DNA from 2 places in the Gordonia sp. NPDC058843 genome. Region 1 is predicted to be linked to the other one. Evidence: riboswitches for the same ligand, from Rfam matches in the RefSeq annotation. Region 1 holds a riboswitch; the other holds the start of a gene.

Region 1 (8,834 bases):
CGCGGTGGTGAGTTCATTCACAGGCCCCGAAGCCGCGACTCCACCGCGCGAGGGCCGCCCGCGAGATCAGTCTTCTGCCTCGGACTCTCCGCCGCCGTCATCGCCGGACTCGCCGCCGGATTCGTCGCCGTCCGAGGCCGTGTCGGACGACTGCGAGCCCTCACCGTCACTTCCTGGTCCGGTATCCGTCTCGGTCGATTCCACGTCCTCCTCGGACGGATCGGTGGCAGCGGGGAGCTCGTCGACGGTGGGCGTCGTCGGGTTGGGAGTCTCCTCGGGTGCGGTCGCTGCGGCAGAACCGCCGGGCGCACCGGACACCTCGTCTGTCGGGTCGGCCACCGGAGACGGGCCGGCTGCAGCCGGGTCGGCGTCCGGCGCGGTGGAGGGCTCCGGTGCGGTCGAGGGCTCAGACGCGACGTCGGACGCGGCCACCGGTTCGGTGGGGACCGGTTCGGTGCGCACCGACTCGACGGTCTCGTCGGTCGTAGCCGCCAGTCGCGCGAAGGTGGACGATCGCAGGCCCGACGTGTCCGCCGCGAGAACCGTGACCGTGCCGCCCTGGGGTGCGACCGGTCCGACGATCGCGCCCGCCCAATACCGGACGAAGTTCACCGGTAGGAGGACGATGCTGCGGAGGCTCGCAGCCAGCGCTCTCGCGCCGTCGACGAACCGCGCCGGCGACAGCGTCAGGATGCCCTGCAGGATGTCCTCGAAGACGAACAGGTCAGGCAGGTACGCGCCGTAACCGAGTCGCGGCAGCGGTGGCAGCAGATCCTGCACGACCCGGATCACCGGCTGCAGGTTCGCGAGTTCGATGCCGTACGGCAGATCGATTGTCGGACGACCGGACAGGAAGTCCCCGATCACGCCGCTGTAGCCGACATCGCGCGCCCAACCCCGGACGAGTTCGGCGAACGCGGAATCCGCGGCGACCGTGCAGACGGCCGACTCCGGATCACATCGGACAGTCCGCCCGTCGTTCCAGGAAGGCGCCTGTGGGTCCCGGTACATCTGGAAGGGATACAGGTTGTGCTTCGTGAAGTAGCCGAGAAGTCCGTCGATCGCGCCGATCGGGTCGTGGATCGGGTCCGGCAGGTCACAGATGGGATCGCCGTCGATACAGACGGACACCACCCTGCCCTCGAGCAGTCCGAATCCGCCTGCGGTCTCGGATCCGCCTCGCGGCCCCGACATCGTCAGACCGGGAAGGACGCCGACCAACGACAGTTCGATGCCGCGCCCGCTCTTGTCGCCGGCTCGACGAGGATCGGCGTACAGCTCGCCCGAGATGCCACCCGTCACGATGTCGACGAGAACCGGGTTTCCCTGCTCGTCGAGCATGACCTCGCCGTTCTCGTCGGTCGCGACGACCTGCTCGACGTTGCGACCGTTGCCGATGTCGGCCAGTACGTCGCCGGCCACGCGGGCACCCTGCGAGTAACCGGCGACCACGATGTCGGACTCGGGGCCACACCGCTGCTGATAGCCGGCGATCGCCGACGCCGTCGCACCCTTGCCCCGGGCGGTGCTGTCGTCGTATCCCGAGGCGCCGAGTGGCCACAGCGTGGTCGGGTAGTCGACGTAGATCACGTCCTTGGGCTCCGTGCGGTAGGGGCTATCGGGGTCGTCGACGATCACCACGGCCCCGTCCCTCACCGTCGGCATCTTGCCGGTGTAGCGCTGCTTCACGCCGACGAGATGGGCGCTTTCCGGGTCATTGGTGCCGGCCACGATGACGACCGCGCCCGTGTCGCTGCACTCGGCGGCGGCTGCCGGGGCCACACCTGACAGGCAGAGAGCTCCCGCTACCGCGAACGCGGTGACGGCGGCGATCGTGAGCGAGGTTCGTCGGGTCCGGAGATGAGCCAGTGCGGCCATGTGCGCTCCTGTGCGAACCCGGACCACCTGAGCGGAGCATTCCGACGCAGCCGGGGCTGCTCCGAACGCTAGATCCACGATCGCGAAACCGACAGGACACTGAGGGTCGCTAACAACCCTGAGCAGGCGTTATACCCTTGGCCACACGCGATTTCACCCGGTCGGAGGACACCTCCAAGCACGCGCTCGGTGTGCTTCTCAAGTGTTGGGCGCTGCCTGACCGGGACGGTTCTCAGGCACTCACATCCGTGTTATATCCTTGTCGCCAGGTCATGAGTATCAGCGTCAAGCCCCGGCTGGCTGATCGGCAACCCTCCTTCCGCGGTGGGGTGCTCCGGGTGATGACCGGGTTGCGGGATCGCACTGGCGATCCCCGGCAAGCGCGGGTCCGAAGGTCGGACCCCAACAGGGTCGAGTTGGCCCTGCCGACCGTAGAAAGTGATCAATCGCCATGTCTGACGCCCCTGACGGCAATCCCGCCGACGCCACCACTCCAGCAGACAACTGGAGCTTCGAGACCAAGCAGATCCACGCCGGACAGACCGCCGACGCGGTGACCAACGCCCGGGCGCTGCCGATCTACCAGACGACGTCGTATGTCTTCAACGACACGCAGCATGCGGCCAACCTCTTCGGACTCGCCGAACCGGGCAACATCTACACCCGCATCATGAATCCGACGCAGGATGCCGTCGAGCAGCGGATCGCCGCACTCGAAGGCGGCGTCGCCGCACTGCTCGTCGCCTCGGGACAGGCCGCGGAGACGTACGCGATCCTCAACATCGTCGAGACCGGCGGTCATGTGGTCTCCAGCCCGCGTCTGTACGGCGGCACGTTCAACCTCTTCCACTACACGCTGCCGAAGCTCGGCGTCGAGGTGAGCTTCGTCGAGGATCCGGAGGATCCGGCGTCGTGGCAGGCTGCGGTCAAGGACAACACCCGCGCCTTCTTCGGCGAGTCGATCTCCAATCCCAACAACGAGATCCTCGACATCCGCGGCATCTCGGAGGTCGCACACCGCAACGGCATCCCGCTGATCATCGACAACACCGTCGCCACGCCGTACCTGATCAATCCGCTGGCCCACGGAGCCGACATCGTCGTGCACTCGGCCACCAAGTACATCGGCGGACACGGCACCGCGATCGGCGGCGTCATCGTCGACGGCGGCACGTTCGACTGGCGTGTCCAGCGCGACGGCGCAGATCTGTTCCCCGGCTTCACCACCCCGGACCCCAGTTACCACGGCGCCGTCTTCGCCGACCTCGGGGCGCCCGCGTTCGCGCTCAAGGCCCGCGTCCAGTGGCTGCGTGACACCGGTGCGGCCATCGCGCCGTTCAACGCCTTCCTCTTGGCCCAGGGCCTGGAAACCCTGAGCCTGCGCATCGAGCGCCATGTCGCCAACGCGCAGAAGGTCGCGTCCTTCCTCGAAGGCCATGCCCAGGTCGAGTCGGTGGCCTACGCGGGTCTGGAGTCCTCCCCCTGGTACAAGCGCGGCCAAGAACTGGCCCCCAAGGGTCAGGGCGCGATCATCGCCTTCGAGATCACCGGTGGCGTGGACGCCGGCAAGAGGTTCGTCGACGCGCTCAGCCTGCACAGCCATGTGGCCAACATCGGCGACGTGCGGTCGCTGGTCATCCACCCGGCCTCGACCACCCACAGTCAGCTGACGCCCGAGGAGCAACTCGCCGCCGGAGTGACCCCCGGGCTGGTGCGTCTGGCCGTGGGCATCGAGGGAATCGACGACATCCTGGCCGATCTCGAACAGGGATTCGCGGCGGCCAAGTGAAACAGGTGAGGCAGCTTTGTCGGTGAGTATCGACCTGAACGCGACAGCGTCTGATCAGCCCGACTGGGAGTCCCTCCCGGACGGGGAACTCGTCGGCATACCCATCGGATCGCTGCCTCTCGACAGCGGAGCACGGATCGACGACGTCACCCTGGCGTTCCAGCGCTGGGGGACGTTGTCGCCGTCCCGCGACAACGTCATCCTCACCTTGCACGCGCTGACCGGCGACTCACACGTCACCGGACCCGCCGACGCCGACCACGACTCGGCCGGCTGGTGGGACGGCCTGATCGGGCCCGGGCAAGCCATCGACACCGACGAATGGTGTGTCATCTCCGCCAATGTGCTCGGCGGGTGCAAAGGCTCCACAGGTCCGGGTTCCATCGCCCCCGACGGCCGTCCGTGGGGCTCACGCTTTCCGCAGATCACCGTGCTCGACCAGGTCCGTGCCGAGGTGGCACTGCTTGATCGTCTCGGAATCCCCAGTGTGGGTGCGGTTCTCGGTGGCTCGATGGGCGGAGCCCGCGCTCTCGAGTGGGTCATCGAATACCCCGACCGCGTGCGCAGCGCACTCGTCCTCGCCGTCGGCGCCCGGGCGACAGCGGATCAGATCGGCATCCAGTCCGCACAGATCGCCGCGATCAAGTCCGACCCGGACTGGTCCGGCGGCGACTATCACGGCACCGGCCGAACCCCGTTGCAGGGCATGGGAATCGCGCGTCGCATCGCCCATCTCATGTACCGCAGCGAGCCCGAACTCGACACCCGCTTCGCCAATCACGCCCAGGGCGACGAGAATCCCCTGACGGGCGGACGCTACGCGGTGCAGAGCTACCTCGACCATCAGGCGTCGAAGCTGATGACCCGTTTCGACCCGGCGAGCTATGTCGTCCTCACCGAGGTTCTCAATCACCACGACGTCGGTCGCGGTCGTGGCGGAGTCGCCAAGGCGCTCAACGGATGCAATGTACCGGTGATCGTCGGGGGGATCGACTCGGATCGTCTCTACCCGATCCGCCTACAGGTCGAGCTGGCCGACGAACTGGGCAACTGCGTCGGCGGTCTCCAGGTCGTCCATTCCGACACCGGTCACGACGGGTTCCTGACCGAGTTCGACGCCATCAGCGACTTGCTCAAGCGTACGGTCGAACTCGCGCGGCGCGACGCCTGACTGCTGGTCCGTCACACCCCACCGCCTACCGGACTCGCCGGCGGCGCTCGTCAGCGCGGCGCCGGGACCGACGGAACCGGACTGCTGGGCTGCGGTGACGACGCCGGTGGCACCGACTCCCCCGCCCGGTCGACAGGTTTACCCGACTCGGGCACTGCGGGCACCTGTGTCGTCCCCTGGGCACGCGTACTGCTCGGCCGCGCCGAGCCACCGCGCGCGGACTCCGGGGTCGTCGTCGAATACGTCGGCGGCGGTGGCGTGGGCGCCACGCTCGGTGGGCGCAACCCCGGGGGCAGCAGGTCCGGCGGGATGGTCGGCGTCGAACCGGGCGGGAACGGCAGGTCCGGCCACGGGAACGGCGAGAGCGTGCGCGTGCTGGTACTCGTCGAGGGTCGCGTCGGCTGCAACTCCGTGGTCGCCCACGCCGGCGGATCGTTCCACCCGGTCTCGGGCATCGGCCGCTGCGTCGGAACCGGGGGCACGACAGTCGGCTCCACGGGGCCGGCCGGGATTCGGGTGATCGGTTGGGAGGTGGGCCTCGGGGTGACCGGCGGCTCCTCGTCGCTGGTCGCCACGGCCGGGGGCACGCTGCTCACCGCCGGCTGCGGATCGACAGCCGGGCGATCGGCGAACGACGAACTCACCGCGTAGATCGTCATCAGTGTGGCGGCGATGACGGCGCCGGCGACGGCGATGGGCGTCGCGGAGAGCCATTCGCGATGCGGTTTACCACCGATGAACGCGAGACGTGCTGCGCCCGAATAGCTCTGGAGTGCCAACAAGGCCGCCCCGGTGGCCACGACCAACTCCGGCGCTGCCGGAGTCACCATTTCCAGACCATGTTCCTTCGCGATGGCGTGCACCGCAGGCAGGTTGGCGAGCCCGCCGATGAACACCACTGCGTCGGGACGTACTCCGCGCGACTGCGCGGCCGCGACGTACCGGGCGAACACCTCTCGCGCATCGCGGATCATGGGTTCGATCGCCTGCTCGACATGCGCGGCGGACAGTGTCACGCGACCGGCGTTCGCCGAGACCGTGACCACGGACTCGGCGGAGGTCGCACCGCCGTAGGCGATCTCCTCCTTCGCGGTCCGGCAGGCGCTGCGCAGTTCACTACGGTCGGCTCGGGTGCGTGTGGAGTCGCTGAGCGCGGGGTTGTCGGTGATCAGCCGGTCGACGATCGAGCGGTCGAGACGACGCCCGCTCAGGACGGTCGAGTGTTCGGGATTGCCGATTCGGCCCTCGCGGGGATCGAGGGTGTAGAGCGACATGCCGGTGTCGCCGCAGTCCACGACGACAGCCGAGGAGAAACGGTCGATCTCTCCGGTGTCGGCGAGGTAGGCGAGCACCGCCTCGTCCTCGCCGGTCAGGCGGACCTGACGCCGCGGGCCACTACCTCTCGAACGCAATTGCCTGCGCTGGCTGCCCGTGCGCGCGGCGACCCCGATGGGCCCCACCCTCGTGCCGGTTTCGCGAGCGGCGGTCAGCATCACGTCGACGCCGGCGTTGACCCGGCCTGCCGAATCCAGACCGTCTGTGGAGTCGACGTCGATGACGCGCGAGTCGACCACACTGCGACCGAGATCGTCACGCGTCAGGAGGACGTAGTGGATCATGCCAGCACCTGCTGACACGCCCATGGACGTCACTTCACTCACGGTGTCGTCGGTTGGTGATGCGGTGATACAAACTCCAGCGGTCGATGCGTCTGCGGCGGGCAGCGGAAAAGTGCCTGGTCGAGCGGACGACTGGCCGTCAGGTCACGCTCAGGTCTCTATTGTAATCAATCCGTGCCCAAAGAGTCGATCGACGCCGCCAGCCACAGCATCACGCCGCCGACTGTCGCCATCACCGTCACATCGAACGATTTGCCCCTGACCTGCAGCAGGCCCGCTTGCGACGACGGGATGAAGGCGCGGAGCACAGCACCCACCAGCAGCGCGGCGCCGAAGACGAACGATCCGCGTCGCCACCGGTCGAACATCACGAGCAGTGCGGCGGCCAAGACGCCCAGCATCACCAGCAGATATGGGAGCTGAACGAGCACCGCGCGCAGACGAGTGCCGTCAGCGGGACCGTGCGCCGCGCTCCCGGAGCGGGTGCTGCCGGCATCGCGCGACTCGGAGTGAGCGGACTCACTCTGGTGCTCGTCTCGGGTCACGCGCCGCTGCCGCTCCCGGATGCGAGCATCTGCTCCGCACGTTCGACGACGTTGACGAGCAGGAACGCACGGGTCAGCGGTCCGACGCCACCGGGATTCGGTGAGACGTGGCCGGCGACCTCCCAGACATCGGGATGCACGTCGCCGACCAGGCGACCCTCGTCGGTGCGGCTGACACCCACGTCGATCACCGCGGCACCAGGCTTGACCATGTCCGCGGTGATGAGATGCGGTACGCCGGCCGCCGCGATCACGATGTCGGCACGCTCGATCTCGGAGGCGAGATCGGTGGTGCCGGTATGGCACAGGGTGACCGTGGCATTCTCACTGCGGCGGGTCAGGAGCAGGCCGATGGGCCGGCCGATGGTGACCCCGCGGCCGACGACGGTGACCCGGGCACCGGCCAGCGGAACGTCGTAGCGGCGCAGCAGGTGGATGACCCCGCGCGGCGTACAGGGCAGAGTCGACTCCTTGCCCAGTACCAGGCGCCCGAGGTTGATCGGGTGGAGCCCGTCGGCATCCTTGAGCGGGTCGATCCGTTCGAGGGCGGCGTTCTCGTCGAGGTGCCGGGGCAGCGGCAACTGCACGATGTAACCGGTGCAGGCCGGGTCGGCGTTGAGCTCGTCGATCGCCGCCTCGAGCTGCTCGGTGGTGGCGTCGGCAGGCAGATCCTTGCGGATCGACGCGACGCCGATGCGGGCGCAGTCGGCGTGCTTGCCCTTGACATAGGAGTGCGAGCCCGGATCATCGCCGACCAGAACGGTCCCGAGACCAGGGGTGACACCCGCCAGCCGGAGCTTCTCCACCCGCTCGGCCAGATCAGCGAAGATCTCGTCGCGCGTGGTCTTGCCATCGAGTCGTATCGCGGTCACGCCCGACATTCTTCCACTCGTCCCCGCGGTTTCCGCCATCGACGGACGGACTCGTCGTTCCCCGCTGCCCGCGAACGCCGATTCCCGGCGTTCACGCACCACTAGTGTCGGTGTGGTGACCGTGGAGCCGATCGACGTCGACCTCGCCCGCGCGGCGATCGCTCCCCATCTTCGTCGCACACCGACACTGCGCACGGTCATCGACACCGTCGACGGCCCGGTCCCGGTGGTCCTCAAACTCGAGTACACCCAACTCGGCGGGTGCTTCAAGCCGCGCGGCAGTCTGTGGGCGACCCTGCATGCACGCGATCGAGGAGAGCTGACCGAGGCCGGGGTCCTCGTCGCCTCCGGAGGCAACGCCGCGATCGGCGCGACGGTCGCGGCTCGGATCGTCGGCGTGCCGGTCACCGTGGTGATCCCCGAGACGGCACCACCGGTCAAGATCGACGCCCTGCGCGCCGCGGGTGCACGGGTCCATCTCATCGGACGGCTCTACTCGGAAGCGGCCGACGCGGCCGAGGAGTTGGCGCACCAGACTGGTGCTCTCGCGCTCCACGCCTACGATCTCCCCGACGTCGTCGCCGGCGCCGGCACGATCGGCCTCGAGCTCATCGACGACGTACCCGGACCGCTGACGACAGTCGTCTGCGTCGGCGGTGGCGGACTGCTGGCCGGCCTCGCCGCGACGCTGCGCCCGGGCGACCGCCTCGTCGGCGTCGAACCACTCGGTGCGTCCTGTCTGCATCAGGCACTCGCGGCGGGGACTCCCGTACCCGTCGAGCTCGAGAGCGTGGCCGCCGACTCCCTCGGCGCGACCAGTGTCGGGAACCTGTGCTGGTCCGCGGTCGCCGGAAACCCGGCCGTCGGCAGCGTCCTGGTGACCGACGACCAGATCGTCGCGGCACGGCGGATGCTCTGGGACTCCCACCGCATCCTCGTCGAACACGGCACCGCCACCGC
Region 2 (8,834 bases), on a different contig from region 1:
GGGAATGCTGTGCGCGCGGTAACACTTCGCTCAGGCTGGGTCGATAGTCCCGGTGTCGGTGAGCATCTCGGGGCCGACAGCAGCCAGACCGGTCGCCGGTGGGACGGGTGAACCGCCCATGACGGCGACGTCGGGAAACACAACAGTGTCGCCTACGAACGAGGAGGATCGATGAAATCGCTGAAACGGGCTCTCACAGGGGTTGTGGTCGCCGCAGGAGTCGCCGCGGGAACGCTGGTCGGCGCCGCGCCCGCGCAGGCCGCCGTCCCCAACCTCCAGATGACGGGCGGAGTCTACTGCCAGTTCGGAGCACCGGGCACGCCGTGGAATCAGGCGTGGAGCATGACCCGTTTCATGCGGGTCACGGCGCGCGACGGCGAATTCCGCAACGTCACACTGCAAGAGATCAACGGCGCGACCAAGTTCAAGTCGCAGCTGAAGAAGAACGAGTCCCTCACGATCAAGACCGTCTGGTTCGGATGCTTCCCGTCGTCGATCGCCGGGTACGCGATCTCTGACTACGCCGAGAACCTGACCGACAACGCCGGTTTCTGGTGGAACGTCCGGCGCGTCGACAACCCGTTGGACCGATTCGGGACCGGCTCGTCCGCGTCGTCGGCCCTGACCGGCGGCGGCACCGACGTCGCAGGCGTTCCCGCGATCCCCGGTCGATGAATCGATCCGAGAACAACTGAACGAGGACATCTGAACGAGGACAACTGAACGTCCACGACAACTGAGCATTTCGCGCCGGGCGGCGTGCGGGGAGGACGCCCCTGCACCCGCCGGGCGCATGCGAAAGAGCGGCGACCGAGAGATCTCGGCCGCCGCTCTTGTGCGTGTGTCAGGCGGAGGGGCGTGACACCTTGGTCGGCTCCGAAGCGGCGAGCATGTCCTCGCGTTCGACGACCTTGACGCGTTCGCGGCCTTCGGCGGCGCCGAGTGCGCGCTCGTGCTCGTCGAGCCGGTACCAGCCGTCCCAGGTGGTGAACGGGATGTTCTTCGACTCGAGGAGTTCGACGATGGCGTCCTCACCCGGGTGTGCCGGCTCGAGCAGCGTGCCGGCTTCCATGTCCTTGAGGATGCAGTCGACGGTCTCGTTGGCGTCGCCCTTGGTGTGGCCGATGAGGCCGACCGGCCCGCGCTTGACCCAGCCGGTGGTGTAGATGCCGGTGAGCTGCTGACCCTCGTCGAAGACGCGTCCGGCCTCGTTGGGGATGACCCCGGCCTGCGAGTCGAACGGGATCTGCGGCAGGTTGTCCGAGAGGTAACCGACCGCACGGTAGACGGCGCCGACCTCCCAGTCGGTGGTCTTCCCGGTCGGCTTCACGTTGCCGGTGCCGTCGAGCTGGGTGCGCTCGGTGCGCAGACCGACGACCTTGCCGTCCTCGCCGAGGATCTCGGTGGGGCTTTCGAAGAAGTGCAGGAACAGCTTGTGGATCGCACCCTGCTTGGGTTCGCGGATCGCGTAGTTCTCGATGATCGTGGCGACCTGGTCGGTGATCTTCGATCCGCGCCGGGCCACGGCCGAACCCTCGTCGTAGTCGATGTCCTCGGGATTGACCACGACCTCGATGTTGGGGGAGTGGTCGAGTTCCTTGAGCTCGAGCGGGGTGAACTTCGCCTGGGCGGGTCCGCGACGGCCGAACACGTGGACCTCGATGGCCTTGTTGCCCTTGAGGCCCTCGTAGACGTTGGCGGGGATCTCGGTGGGCAGCAGTTCGTCGCCGGTCTTGGCGAGCACCCGCGCGACGTCCAGGGCGACGTTGCCGACGCCGATGACCGCGACCTTCTCGGCCTCCAGGGGCCAGGTGCGGGGGAAGTCGGGGTGGCCGTCGTACCAGGCGACGAACTGGGCGGCGCCATAGCTGCCGTCGAGGTCGATGCCGGGGATGTCGAGCACGCGGTCGTCGGTGGCGCCGGTGGAGAAGATCACCGCGTCGTAGTGCGCGCGCAGTTCGTCGATGGTGATGTCGGTGCCGTAGTCGACGTTGCCGAGCAGGCGCACCTGCGGCTTGTCGAGGACCTTGTGCAGGGCGGTGATGATGCCCTTGATCCGCGGGTGGTCGGGCGCGACGCCGTAGCGGATCAGACCGAACGGAGCGGGCATGCGCTCGTACAGATCGATGCTGACTCCGCGGTCCTTGGCGGTGTCGGACTTCATCAACGCGTCGGCGGCGTAGATCCCGGCGGGACCGGCACCGACGATCGCAACCCGCAGCGGGCGGCTGTTGTCGCTCATGGAGTAGGTGTCTTCCGTTGCTCAGCACGCGCCGACGAGGCTTTACAGTCCAGATACCCCGGCACTGCGCGTATGGATAAGGCCTATCCCTTCTACGGTAGGCGCTTGCTGTCCACGACCAAAATCCGTCTGTGAGGTAACCCTCACCTGAACGGGTGATCGACTGTGGAGGTCGCGGGCCGGTTCACGCCTTCGCCGCGGCGTCGGCGATCGGTTCGACGGCCTGGTCGGCGACCCACGGGATGGTCAATACGGTCGGTACCGACATCGCGCTGCCGACCTCCTGTGGCAGGTAGACGACGCGACCCGACTGGGTGACGGCCAGGCGGTTGAACGCCGCGTTCGACTTCAGTCGGTCGTTGGATCCCTCCCAGTCGACGGCGATGACGACGTCGGCCGAGTCGAGGAGATTCAGGCTCTCCGCGGGCAGCTCACCGTAGAAGCCGCTGGTGACCGCGGGCTGCAACGCCGGCGGGAAGGTGAGGCCGTAACCCGCGACGGTCTGTCCGCGTCCGTCGCCGGAGCCGTAGATCGAGACACCACCGGTCGGGCTGGCGGTCACCACGACCGCGGTCTTGCCGGCCAGTTGCGGGTTCTGTTCGCGGACGCCCGCGAGGAACTGTTCGGTCTCGGTCACCTTACGATCGGCGAGTTCGGGTAGTCCGACGGCCGCGCCGATCTGGCGGGTCTGCGCGTCCCATGGCACCTGCCAGGGCTGGAACTGCGCGGGCCGCAGGATCGTCGGTGCGGTCTTGCTCAGCAGGTCGAACTGATCGCGAGTGGGGTCGGCCCCGACGGCGGTGATGAGGTCGGGTTCGGTGGCCAGCGTCTTGGGGATCTCGTCGCCGAAGGCGCCGGACGCGTTGGGCAGGACCACCGGGGTCGAATCGGCGAGCAGTTCGGCGTTCCACGGGGCTGCCGCCTGATCGGGGTCGGCGAAGGGAGCGATCGTCGTCGGGGTGACGCCCAGGGCGAGCAGGGTGTCACCGTCGCCGACGCCCATCGCCGCGATGCGCTTCGGTGCCTGCGAGACCGTCGCCGGGGCGTAGGCCTGCTGCACGGTCACCGGGATCGCGCCGGCCTCGGGGGCGGGTACCTGGGCCATCCCGGAGTCGACCGACTCGTCCGGCGGCGAACACGCGGTGGCCACGAGAGCTGCCGCGAGCAGCCCCACGAGAAGGGTCAGTGGGCGGTGGGTGGAAGAGCGCATCCGGGGTCCTCGCTGGTCGTTGCGTTCGGCGTCGTCGTTGTCCGAGGTACTTAGGGCCACCTTACTCAGAAGGGGTTCGATGTCGAGGTCGCCCGGCGCCGGCCCGGGGTGCCCGGACGAGCGTCGACGCCGGTCTCACCTGCCGATGGGACGCTCGATAGACTCCCCGCCATGGCCGAAGCTGCAGGTGAGGGTGACCAGACGCCCCCGTCGTGGAAGAACGCCTGGCCGTTCTTCGCCGCGGCCGGCGTCGTGGGTCTCGTCGTGCTCGGCGTCGTCCTGTCCAATCTGACCCGCCCCGCCGAAGATCGGGCCGGTGATTCCGCCCAGGTCCAGTACGCGATCAACGACGTCTACACCGCGCGCAACGGTCCGAACTTCGCCGAGTACCGGGCGAACACCTGCGCGGCCGACGTCGACGCGGCCGACTTCGTCTCCGAGGAGGAGTTCCTCGCCGACAACCGGGAGTCGCTGGTCGCCAACGGGCACATCGAGATCCCGGAGATCACCGAGCTGGTGGTCAACGGTGACCGGGCGACCGCGAAGGTTCATTGGCACTATGACAAGACCCCCGACGACGTGAACGTCGTGGACACGACCGTGGTGCGCGAGAACGGCGAATGGAAGGTGTGTTCCTCATGACCTATGCCGGTGACCTGACCCCGCGTGAGGCGTGGGAGAAGCTCGAGAAGAACCCGGACGCGGTCCTGGTGGACTGTCGAACGCAGGCCGAGTGGTCCTTCGTCGGTGTGCCCGACCTCGAGGTCTTGGGCAAGCGCGCGATCTTCGCGGAGTGGACCACTTTTCCCGAGGGCCGTCGCAACGACGACTTCGTGACCCAGCTGCGCGACTCGGGCGTCTCCGACGACCAGGAGGTCATCTTCATCTGCCGCTCGGGACATCGGTCGATCGGCGCTGCACAGGCCGCGACCGCCGACGGAATCGCGAAGGCCTACAACGTGGTCGACGGATTCGAGGGCGCTCTCGACGAGAACGACCATCGTGGGACGTCGGGCTGGCGTGCCGAGAACCTGCCGTGGAGGCAATCGTGAGTCCTGACCTACCCGTGAGTCGCGAACTACCCGGCGGACTCTCGGCTGACACCATCGCGGTCCGCGGCGGGCTGGCCCGTTCCGGCTTCCACGAGACCGCCGAAGCGCTCTATCTCACGAGCGGGTACGTCTACGACTCCGCCGAGGCCGCCGAGCGCGCCTTCACCGGCGAGGACGAGCGATTCGTCTACTCGCGCTACGGCAATCCGACCGTCGAGATGTTCCAGGAACGACTCCGCCGGCTCGAAGGTGCCGAAGCCTGTTTCGCCACGGCCAGCGGCATGGCCGCGGTGTTCGTGGCGCTCGGCGCGCTGTTGAAGGCGGGCGATCGTCTCGTCGCCGCCCGGAGCCTGTTCGGTTCGTGTTTCGTGGTGTGCAACGAGATCCTGCCACGGTGGGGGATCGAGACCGAGTTCGTCGACGGTGAAGACCTCGAGCAGTGGGAGCGGGCTCTGTCCAAGCCCACCGACGCGGTCTTCTTCGAGACCCCGTCGAACCCGATGCAGAGCCTCGTCGACGTCGTGAAGGTGTCGGAACTGGCGCACGCGGCAGGTGCGCAGGTGGTGCTGGACAACGTCTTCGCCACCCCGCTGCTGCAGCGCGGACTCGAACTCGGCGCCGACGTCATCGTGTATTCGGGTACCAAGCACATCGACGGCCAGGGGCGTGTGATGGGCGGCGCGGTACTCGGAACGAAGGAGTACATCGACGGGCCCGTGCAGCAACTCATGCGGCACACCGGTCCCGCGTTGAGTCCGTTCAATGCCTGGACCCTCGTCAAGGGTCTGGAAACGCTACGTCTGCGCGTCGATGCCTCGGTGTCCTCCGCGCTCCGGATCGCCGAGTTCCTGGAAGCCGATCCGCGTGTGCGATGGGTGAAATATCCTTTCCTGCAGTCACATCCGCAGTACCAGCTGGCGACGTCGCAGATGTCGGGCGGCGGTACCGTGGTGACCTTCGAACTCAACGACCACGACGGCATCGACGGCAAGAAGCGCGCCTTCGAGGTGCTCAACGGCCTGCGGATCGTCGACATCTCCAACAACCTCGGTGATTCGAAGTCGCTGATCACGCACCCGGCGACCACCACGCATCGCGCGATGGGGCCCGACGGACGCGCGGCGATCGGTCTCAGCGACTCGGTCGTGCGGTTGTCGGTCGGGCTCGAAGGGGTCGACGATCTGCTCGGCGATCTGGATCAGGCGCTGGGCTGACGCGATGGCCGCGGGTTCGCCCGCGCTAGTCGAGTCCGTCGATCCCCAACGCGTTCAGGACCGTCCGGAGTTTGAACGCGGTCTCCTCGAGTTCGCCCTGGGGATCGGAATGTTCGACGATGCCGCCACCGGCCCACGTTCGGAGACTGCGACGATCGCGGTCGAGTTCGAGGCACCGGATCGTGACCATCCACTCACCGTCGCCGGCGGCGTCGCACCAGCCGACCGCGCCCGCGTAGAAGCCGCGCTCGCCCTCGACCTCTCGGATGATCTGCGCGGCAACATCACTCGGGGTACCGCACACGGCGGGGGTGGGGCCGAGCAGCAATGCGAGGTCCAGCGCGGTGGTAGACGGGTCGCGTAGGGTCGCGCGGATCGGGGTGGCGAGATGCCAGACCTCCCCGGTCGACTGCAGTTGCGGGGTCGAGGGCGCGTCGACGTCATCGCACAGGTGCGCCAACCGGTCCCGGAGGTGATCGACGACAAATGCGTGCTCGGCGAGATCTTTTGCGGAGGCGAACAACTCGTCGGCGACGGCGCGGTCGACGGCCGGATCGGGCGACCGCGGGGCCGAACCCGCGTATGGGTGACAGGTGACGGTCGAACCCGACTTCCGCAGCAGCACTTCGGGGCTCGCACCCAGTAGCCATGATCCCGAGCCGGTGGCGGCGCCGAGGTCGACGCCGAACGCATTGTGTCCCGCGTTGCCGCCCGCGAGGGCGTCGAGCAGTTCGTGGGGCGCGACCTCGGCGTCGAGCACCAAGTCGACGCTGCGGGCGAGGACGACCTTGCCGACGTCGCCGTCGACGATCCGTTTGACCGCGTGCGCGACGCGCTCGCGGTGCTCGTCGGCGGACGGGCGCAGGATGGTCGAGACGGGGGTACGCGACAGCGGTGGACCGCCCGCCAAGGGCGCGTCGTCGAAGTGCAGGACCTCGGGCACCACCAGTGCGGCCGGGTCCGCGGCGTCGAACGGGATCGCGCCGGTCAGCCCGTCGATCGCCCCGGAACGCAGGGCGGCCGACGCCGCGTCGACGTCGGTGAAAGTACGGACGGCACCCTTGCCTCGCACGGTGCCGTGCGGACGGGACAACACGAACACATCAGTCGCTGACACCCCTGACACGCTACAGGTAAGTGTGCCCTAACTTCCGATCACGATGAGTGAAAATTGACACGTCTACGAGGCATCGACGAGTCTTGCTGATAGGTCATGAGTGCCAGTGACAAGCCCCGGCTCGCTGGTCGGCAACCCTCCTCCGCGGTGGGGTGCTCCGGGTGACGACCTGGCCGCGCACCAACCGGGCGTGGCAAGCGTGGATTTCAGAGGAGCTCCAGCCTTGACCGCTGTCCTGTCAGCACCGACCACCGCCGGCCACCTGTCGCAGATCACCACCGCCCGGTACGAGGCCGCGCGGGAGACCGTGCGCGAGTTCGTCCGTGGACGGGTCGACGACACGGTCGTCTTCACCCGCGACACCACCGATGCGATCGACCTCGCCGCCCACATCACTCCCGGGGACGTCGTGGTGCTCGACATCGAGCACCACGCCGACCTCCTGCCGTGGTGCGCCCCCCGCGACGGTCGTAACCGGGCCCGGGTCGTCCCGGCGCGCGACACCATCGAGGACACCCTGGTCGCGCTCGAGGCCGAACTCGCCTCGGCGCCCGCGTCGCTGCTCGCGGTGACGGCGGCGTCGAACGTCACCGGCGAGGTGCTGCCGATCGGTCGGCTCGCCTCGGTCGCGCACCGGCACGGCGCTCGTATCCTCGTCGACGCCGCCCAACTCGTCGCGCACCGGCCGGTGTCCGTCGTCAGTCACGGCATCGACTACCTGGCCTTCTCCGGGCTCCCGGCACATGCCGGCTCCGGGAGCGAAGCGAGCGGGCTGAATCAGATACCGTTCGGCGCCGGGAGCGAAGCGAGCGGGCTGAATCAGATACCGTTCGGCGCCGGGAGCGAAGCGAGCGGGCTGAATCAGATACCGTTCGGCGCCGGAGTCCTCATCGGCAGGCGGGATTGGTTCGACGCCGCCGACCCGTACCTCGCCGGTGGTGGGGCGACCTCGGACGTCGATCCGGACGGTCGCGCAGAGGGCGGCATCTGGCACACCGGGGCAGCGCGGCACGAGGCGGGCTCGCCGAACGTACTCGGTGCGGTGTCGCTCGCCCAGGCGTGTCGTGCGCTCGCCGACGTCGGGCCGGAGGCGATCGGGCTACACGAACTGCGGTTGTCCGAACGTCTCGATGCCGGACTGGCCGCGATCCACGGCGTCACGCCGTTGCGGATCTTCGCCGATTCCACCGATCGGGTGGGGATCGCGGGCTTCACCGTCGAGGGGATCGCGCCAGGCGTCGTCGCTGAGCACCTCAGTGCGCACCACGGTATCGGCGTGCGCGACGGCAGGTTCTGCGCCCACCCGCTGCTCAAGCGCCTCGGCCATCCGGCCGGCGCGGTTCACGCGAGCTTCGGCGCGGGTACCACCTCCGACGACATCGACCGGCTTCTCGATGTACTACGCGCACTGACCGAACAGACCGTCCTACCGAACTCGACGAGGGGTGACCGATGACCATCGAACTCGACGCACGTGCCGACCACGGAACCGTGATCGCCGCACCGACTTCCGCACCGACCGCCCCGATCAGCATCGGACGCCCGGGATTCCAGGTCGCCATCGCCGGAGATGAACTCGCACAGACATTTCCGATCGTCGTGCGGCGTGAGACCCTGCGTGATGCCCAGCGTGCGCGCTCTCTGCTCCGCGCCGGCAGCCACGATCAGGCGAAGTTCGTGGTCGCCCTGGAGGTGGAGGTGGCCGTCGCGCCGGACGCCGCATCGGCCCGCGCCGCAGCCTCGGCCGCGGTGGCGGCACCGTCGGACGGGAACTCCGGGACGATCCGCTACATCGGGACGACACACGGCCTGATCACCTTGGTCCGCGACATCTACGCGGCCGAGGTGGCCGACGCCGTGATCCTCATCCCGATCGACGGCGTGGCCACCGAGCGGCGCATCCGTGATCAGATCCTGCCGGTGCTCGCCGAGCAGCGGCACCGCGTGGCCTGACCCACAGACGAGACCGCCGGCAACATCGTTCGACGATGTTGCCGGC

What was found. A riboswitch is a leader RNA that binds a small molecule or an ion and turns the genes downstream of it on or off. The one in region 1 is predicted to bind S-adenosylmethionine.
Region 2: another riboswitch for S-adenosylmethionine. It lies ahead of ACFW3F_RS09455 (aminotransferase class V-fold PLP-dependent enzyme); the one in region 1 lies ahead of ACFW3F_RS10520 (bifunctional o-acetylhomoserine/o-acetylserine sulfhydrylase).

What each region holds. Positions count from the first base shown of each region.
Region 1 covers NZ_JBHYNC010000011.1:95,671-104,504, forward strand. The annotation lists gene ACFW3F_RS10515 (cutinase family protein) at 67-1,878, opposite strand; SAM riboswitch class IV at 2,147-2,267, shown strand; gene ACFW3F_RS10520 (bifunctional o-acetylhomoserine/o-acetylserine sulfhydrylase) at 2,330-3,667, shown strand; gene ACFW3F_RS10525 (homoserine O-acetyltransferase) at 3,684-4,838, shown strand; gene ACFW3F_RS10530 (Hsp70 family protein) at 4,889-6,457, opposite strand; gene ACFW3F_RS10535 (DUF3017 domain-containing protein) at 6,625-6,897, opposite strand; gene ACFW3F_RS10540 (bifunctional methylenetetrahydrofolate dehydrogenase/methenyltetrahydrofolate cyclohydrolase) at 6,999-7,874, opposite strand; gene ACFW3F_RS10545 (serine/threonine dehydratase) at 7,987-8,834, shown strand, end outside.
Region 2 covers NZ_JBHYNC010000010.1:1-8,834, reverse strand. The annotation lists gene ACFW3F_RS09490 (hypothetical protein) at 172-675, shown strand; gene ACFW3F_RS09485 (FAD-dependent oxidoreductase) at 845-2,242, opposite strand; gene ACFW3F_RS09480 (ABC transporter substrate-binding protein) at 2,427-3,452, opposite strand; gene ACFW3F_RS09475 (hypothetical protein) at 3,624-4,094, shown strand; gene ACFW3F_RS09470 (rhodanese-like domain-containing protein) at 4,091-4,504, shown strand; gene ACFW3F_RS09465 (O-succinylhomoserine sulfhydrylase) at 4,501-5,718, shown strand; gene ACFW3F_RS09460 (isochorismate synthase MenF) at 5,744-6,820, opposite strand; SAM riboswitch class IV at 6,928-7,041, shown strand; gene ACFW3F_RS09455 (aminotransferase class V-fold PLP-dependent enzyme) at 7,005-8,291, shown strand; gene ACFW3F_RS09450 (hypothetical protein) at 8,288-8,788, shown strand.